3 regions of the Pseudomonas sp. MM211 genome follow, and region 3 is predicted to be linked to each of the others. Evidence: riboswitches for the same ligand, from Rfam matches in the RefSeq annotation. Region 3 holds a riboswitch; each other region holds the start of a gene.

What was found. Region 3 has a riboswitch for cobalamin ahead of cobO (cob(I)yrinic acid a,c-diamide adenosyltransferase). Riboswitches for the same ligand answer to the same signal wherever they lie in the genome.
Region 1: it holds a riboswitch for cobalamin, as region 3 does, so the genes downstream of both, K5Q02_RS04770 (CbtB domain-containing protein) here and cobO (cob(I)yrinic acid a,c-diamide adenosyltransferase) in region 3, are expected to answer to the same signal.
Region 2: it holds a riboswitch for cobalamin, as region 3 does, so the genes downstream of both, K5Q02_RS15800 (ABC transporter substrate-binding protein) here and cobO (cob(I)yrinic acid a,c-diamide adenosyltransferase) in region 3, are expected to answer to the same signal.

The regions. Positions count from the first base shown of each region.
Region 1 is NZ_CP081942.1:1,069,842-1,072,022, forward strand. Features, by position in the region: gene K5Q02_RS04760 (cobalamin biosynthesis protein) at 1-101, opposite strand, end outside; gene K5Q02_RS04765 (CbtA family protein) at 98-817, opposite strand; gene K5Q02_RS04770 (CbtB domain-containing protein) at 828-1,013, opposite strand; cobalamin riboswitch at 1,114-1,315, opposite strand; cobalamin riboswitch at 1,387-1,566, shown strand; gene cobW (cobalamin biosynthesis protein CobW) at 1,666-2,181, shown strand, end outside.
Region 2 is NZ_CP081942.1:3,440,423-3,442,603, reverse strand. Features, by position in the region: gene K5Q02_RS15805 (FecCD family ABC transporter permease) at 1-124, opposite strand, end outside; gene K5Q02_RS15800 (ABC transporter substrate-binding protein) at 121-1,137, opposite strand; cobalamin riboswitch at 1,312-1,507, opposite strand; gene K5Q02_RS15795 (type B 50S ribosomal protein L31) at 1,788-2,048, shown strand; gene ykgO (type B 50S ribosomal protein L36) at 2,045-2,181, shown strand, end outside.
Region 3 is NZ_CP081942.1:3,192,486-3,194,666, forward strand. Features, by position in the region: gene K5Q02_RS14585 (C40 family peptidase) at 1-71, shown strand, start outside; gene K5Q02_RS14590 (C40 family peptidase) at 209-736, shown strand; cobalamin riboswitch at 771-1,002, shown strand; gene cobO (cob(I)yrinic acid a,c-diamide adenosyltransferase) at 1,149-1,784, shown strand; gene K5Q02_RS14600 (cobyrinate a,c-diamide synthase) at 1,784-2,181, shown strand, end outside.

The DNA.
Region 1 (2,181 bases), 2.1 Mb from region 3:
CCATGCTCGGCCAGCGTATCGTCGAGCAAGGCCAGCAGCTCGCTAAGCGAACACCCGCGCCGGCAACCCAGGCCGGCGACGAGGGTAGGGCGCTCGTTCATTCTGCGTGTCGAGTGCGGCCATGGAACCAGGCGGCAGCCAGCCCCAGGGCAGCCCAGAACGCAGCGTTGGTGAGCAGCGAGGCAAGGATGAATTCGTGCTCCAGCGCTTCGGGTGCCAGGCTTTCATGCACCTCAGGCTGCGGTGCGCCAATCACATGGGGCAGCGCCAGAATCACCAGGCCCAGTATGCGCAGCATCCAGTTGCCGCCAAATGCCAGCAGCGCCAGGCCTGCAGCGGTCGAAGCAGCGGTGCCGATCCACCAGTACTGGCGCAGTAGCAGCTCGGCCGCGGCGGTACCCGGCAGCTCCGGCGGCAAGCCGCTCGAGGGCGCGAGCACGAAGGTGGCGAAACCGGCCAGCCCCCAGAGCAGGCCCTGCCAGGTTTTCTCGGGCGCGCGCAGGGTGAACAGGCCAGCGAGCATCAGTGCGAAGCCCACGCCCACCACCAGATTGCTCAAGCCTGTGGATAACAGCCGTTGCCAGCCATCTTCCGGTGCCCATGCTTCACCGTCATGGCTGTGACCGCCAGCGGCGTCATGATCGTGAGCGGCGCTGGAGGTGTCATGACTGTGTTCGAGAGTGGCCGCGGGTTCGGCGACTTCGAACGTCTCGGCATGCAGGATAAGCGGGGTTACCCACAGGCTCTGCAACAAGGTCAGCACGATGGCGGCGAGCAGGCCGGCGAAGCCGGCAGTCTGGGCGATGCGCTTGATCATCGTGGCGTCCTCAGTGGCACGGAAACGCGGCGCTATGCCGTGTATCGTGGGCGGCGTTATGCAAGGCTTCGACGTGGGAGAAGCCGGCGAAGAAGATCAGCACGGCGCCAAGAACGCAGCTGCCGACGGCGAGCAGAATGCGCTGTGACAGGGTAAGTGCGGGTGCGCTGGAGTGCGAAATGACGCTGCTGGACATGGTCGTGAACCTTCACTATGAGGTGAACGGCACAGCAGGGACGCAGCGAGCCTGCCCGCAGAGCGGGCAGCTATCGGCGCGTGCCCGCCCACCGCGGGTTGCCAAACAAAGGATTCAGGCCGGTCTCCGGGCTCACGACGATCACTGGGCAGTGATAAGGATCGGCCTTCCCATGCTTTCGCACAGTGGCCAAAACGATCCTGACATTCGCTTACCGTTGCGGGGGCAGCGCCGGACTCGAACCGGCTTCCCGTTTCACCTCACGCACGGCGGCGTGAGACACCTGAAACAACCGCGCAAGAACACCACGAAGCGCCAAGTGCGTCAACATGTTACAGGTCACCCCGTGATTGACCGTGTCGCAGGCTCTGCGTAGCCTTGCGTCTTTCGAGGTTCTCCACTCGTGTGGAGCTAAGAGGGAACACGGCAAGCCGTGGCTGCCCCCGCAACTGTAAGCAGCGAGCGCATCGCCAACCGCCACTGGGAAACCGGGAAGGCCGGCTACGCGCCATGACCTGTGAGCCAGGAGACCTGCCTCGATAATGCTTTCGACAACCGGGCGGGGTGATCCGGTGGTGTTTGTGCGACAGCCCCGGCTGGCGCCTGCCATCTCATTGCCCGCTCGCCGTTTCTCCAGACGCCAGGGGCCTCCATGAAAACGCTCGCCAAACTTCCCGTCACCATCGTCACTGGCTTTCTCGGTGCCGGTAAGACCACCTTGCTGCGGCACATGCTGGAAAACGCCGAAGGCCGCCGTATTGCGGTGATCGTCAACGAGTTCGGCGAGCTGGGTATCGACGGTGAGATCCTCAAGCAATGCTCCATCGGCTGCACCGAGGAAGAAGCCAACGGCCGCGTCTTCGAACTGGCCAACGGTTGCCTGTGCTGCACCGTGCAGGAAGAGTTCTTCCCAGTGATGCGTGAGTTGGTGGAGCGTCGCGGCGACCTCGACCACATTCTGATCGAAACCAGCGGCCTGGCCCTGCCCAAGCCTCTGGTCCAGGCATTCAACTGGCCGGAAATCCGCAACGCCTGCACCGTCGATGCGGTGATTACCGTGGTCGACAGCCCGGCAGTGGCTGCCGGCACCTTCGCAGCCTTCCCCGATCAGGTCGACGCCCAGCGCAAGCTCGATCCCAACCTCGATCACGAGTCGCCCCTGCACGAG
Region 2 (2,181 bases), 250 kb from region 3:
CCTGAAAGACCACCGACAGCGGGATGCGGGTTTCACCCAGCGCCACACCTACGACTACCGCCACGGCCAGCAACAGCAGGCAGACGATGGTCAGCAGGAACAACCGGGAGCCGCGAGTAATCATTTCTGCAGATCGAACCCGTCAACGGCCTTGGCCAGGGTTTCGATGCCGGTGACCATGCGCAGCGAAGCCTGCATGCCATCAGCATCGAGAATCACGATGCGACCGTTCTTCACCGCATCCATGTGTTTGGCGACTGGATCATTACGCAGGAATTCGAGCTTCTTCTCCACATCGTCAGCCGGGAAGCGGCGGCGATCCATGCGCGCGAGCACCAGCACGGTCGGGTTGGCCTTGGCCAGGGTTTCCCAGCCGACCGTCGGCCACTCTTCGCTGGACTCGACCACGTTGCGCAGGCCCAGCGACTTCATCATGGTGTCGGCGACGCCTTTCTGGCCGGCCATGTAGGGATCGAGATCCAGATCGGCGCTGGAGAACCAGAACGCAGCGGAGATTTGCTTGGCCTGACGCTGCTCGGCGTTGGCGACCGCTTTGCCGAGCCTGTCCTGCAGACTGGCGACCAGCTTGTCGCCCTCAGCCTGCACATCGAAGATTTGCGCCAGTTGCTGCACGCTCTTGTACAGGCTGTCGATCTGGAAAGGCTGCAGGCGGGTACCGTCTGCACCGACCAGATTGTCCTTGCCCTCGCAGTCGGACGGCATGATGTAGGTGGGAATCTTCAGCTCGTGAAACTGCTCACGGGTGCCGACCACGCCCTGCTCGCCAACCATCCATTCGAACTGCACGGCCACCAGACCGGGGCGCTTGTTGATTACCGATTCGAAGCTCGGATCGTTATCGGCCAGCCGTTCGACCTTGGCGTTCTGTGCCTCGAACTCGGGCAGCACGTTGCTGAACCACAGCGAGGTGCCCACCAGGCGGTCGCCAAGCCCGAGGGAATAGAGAATTTCGGTACCGGCCTGGCCAATGGTTACGGCGCTCTTCGGCGCAGCGGCGAAGCTCAGCTCATGGCCGCAGTTCTCAAGGGTCAGGGGGTATTGAGTTGGGCTGGCGGCCAGCGCCATCGAAGACAGGCCAAGGGTGGCGGCCAGAACGGCAAAACGAGACACGGTCATGCGGGTGATCTCCCAATCAACAGATACGCATAAATGGCAGTGCGCAGGCTGGAGAACACATCACGCCAAGCGGCCATGGCCGCACCTGTCCCTGAGGAAGGTGATTACGGATGCCCCTCCCGGACACCCCGCCGGCTGGTTCGATTGCAGCGCCCGAGCAGGGCTGCACTGCAGCTGCTCAGACCTATGCCGGCAGGTCTCCTGACTGGTACGTCGTGGCAACGCTGCGGCCTTCCCGGATTCGAACCCAGTGACACGAATGCAACGATGCTCAGTACCTACAGTTGCGGGGGCAGTTCCGTTTGGCCAATAGAGGTGGCGACGGATTCCCTATTAATTCCTCGCGGAAACCGGCGGGCGGCATCTTAAACGATTAGGTCGCTCCCCTGCAGCGCTTCGCTGCAGTTTCTGCGCATTCATCCCAACAAGCCGGAAGCCAGTGCAGCACTTATACGGCTAATTTCGGCGACCATTATTGTTACAACATAACAATTTAGCAAGCCCAGCTCAGCACTCGTTTCAGCTTCTGATCTGGAAGATCCGAGGGCCGATCAAGGCCTGCGGGAAAAATCCAGATTCGGGCTTGAAATGAGAACCAAAATCAATAAGACTGGATATTGTTACCTTATAACGTATTTATTGGAACACTTATGAAACCTGGTATCCACCCTGAATATCGCCCCGTTCTATTCCACGACGTCTCGGCTGACGCCTACTGGCTGATCGGCTCCACGGTCAGCACCGACAAAACCCGCGAGCACAGCGACGGCAACACCTACCCCTACGTCACGCTCGATATCTCCAGCGCTTCGCACCCGATCTACACCGGCCAGCAGCGCCAGACTGCAAGCGAAGGCCGCGTGGCCGGCTTCAACAAGCGCTTCGCCGGTTTTGCAGGAGCCCGCTCATGAAAGTGCTCGCGTCGCTACGCACCGCCAAATTGCGCCACCGCGATTGTCAGATCGTCAAACGTCGTGGCCGCATCTACGTGATCTGCAAGACCGAGCCACGCTTCAAGTGCGTGCAAGGCCGGCCCAAACCGCA
Region 3 (2,181 bases):
AGCGCACCTTCATCGAGGCCAAGCGCGTTCTGGCGATGGCGCCGACCGAGCACCTCGCGACTCAGCACTGATGGGTGATTTGTCCGGCTTGCATTGATCGGGCAACATCTTGATAGTTTTCAAGCGACTGCAGCATAAAGCTAAAGCTTGCACTGCAGATGTGAACGGAGCAGAGTAGGGCGCACTCAGGCTCCGGGATCGTCCGTCCATGACTGCCACCATCCGCATCGCCCTCTTGCTGCTCACAGCACTGCTCAGTGCATGCTCCAGTCGTGCGCCCGTACCTGCTCCGCAACCCGTTGTCGTAGCACCTGTACCTGGTAATTATCAGGGGGGCGCTGACGATGTACTGTTTCGTGCATTGGGCCTTGTCGGCACGCCTTACCGCTACGGCGGCAATACCCCAGCCAGCGGCTTCGATTGCAGCGGCCTGATTGGTTACGTCTACCGTGATGCGGCGGGCATCCAGTTGCCGCGGTCGACGCGCGAACTGATCAGCATGCGCGCGCCGACCGTAGGCCGTGATGCCCTGCGCAGTGGTGATCTGGTGTTCTTTGCCACCAGTGGCGGCCGCCAGGTCAGCCACGCTGGCATCTACGTCGGTGAGGGGCGCTTCGTGCATGCACCGTCCTCGGGCGGCACCGTGCGCCTGGACAGCCTCGCCAACAGCTACTGGCAGCGTACCTATATCGAAGCGAAGCGGGTTTTTCCGGTCGAGTTGGCTAGTCATCCCTGAGTCTTCGATTGACGCTGAGGCGGCCAATCCTTACCCTTCGCCGCTTGCTTCAGGTGTCCTCGGTTTCGGCCGAGGGTGAAACTGGGAAGTCGGTGCGCCGCTGCTCCAGCAAGCAGGCAATGCCGACGCTGCCCCCGCAACGGTAAACGAGCCAAGCCACGCTTTTCGCCACCGTATCGTCGATACCGGATGGCCGCGCTGGTGGCCGCGTCTAAATAGGCGTGGCGCTCGCAAGCCCGGAGACCGGCCTGTCGCTTTTCCAGAGTTGCGCGGTGGGCGCGGCCGGTGCACGACCGACCCGGTCAGCTCCTGCCTACTCCTGTGTGATTCCTTTATCGTCCGGCATGAACCCGCTTTCCTGCCCGAGCGTTTCACCTGCGTGCGCCGATTGGCACTGCGCTGAGGAGATCCCATGAGCGAATCGACCCCATCCCCAAGCCGAGAATCAGCAGAGCGTGACGCGCGGCACAACGCCCGCATGGCGCGCAAGAAAGCCCTGATGGACGAGAAAATCGCCCAGGCTCAGGACGAGTACGGCCTGTTGCTGGTGCACAGCGGCAATGGCAAGGGCAAGAGCAGCTCGGCCTTCGGCATGGTCGCCCGCGCGCTGGGGCATGGTCTCAAGGTCGGTGTGGTGCAGTTCATCAAGGGCGGCATGGCCACCGGCGAGGAGCACTTTTTCCGTCGCTTTCCCGATGAAGTCAGCTATCACGTGATGGGCGAGGGCTACACCTGGGATACCCAGAATCGGCAGCGCGATATCGAGAAGGCCCTGCAGGCCTGGGAGGTCGCCCGGCAATTGCTGAACGACCCGCAGATCGCCCTGGTAGTACTGGACGAGCTGAACATCGCCCTCAAGCACGGTTACCTGGACGTGGACGTGGTGCTTCGCGACATCGAGTCGCGCCCCGAGCTGCAGCACGTCGTGGCGACCGGCCGTGGCGCGCCGCCAGCGCTGCTCGAGGCCGCGGATACCGTCACCGAGATGACGCTCGTCAAGCATGCCTTCAAGTCCGGCGTTAAAGCACAGAAAGGCGTTGAGTTTTGATCGTTACAGCGTCTGCATCTGATGCGGGTGAGCGCGCGCCGCGTCACTGTCCGGCATTGTTGATCGCTGCGCCGGCCTCGGGGCAGGGCAAGACCACTGTCACTGCAGCCCTGGCGCGTCTGCACACCCGGCAGGGCAAGCGGGTGCGGGTGTTCAAATGCGGGCCCGACTTCCTCGATCCGATGATCTTGTCCCGCGCCAGTGGCAACCCGGTCTATCAGCTGGACTTGTGGATGGTCGGCGAGGACGAGAGCCGTCGCTTGTTGTGGGAGGCCGCTGGCGAGGCGGATCTGATTCTCATCGAAGGCGTGATGGGCCTGTTCGACGGCTCGCCATCTGCCGCCGACCTGGCGCGCCGCTTCGGCGTTCCGGTGTTGGGCGTGATCGATGGCTCCGC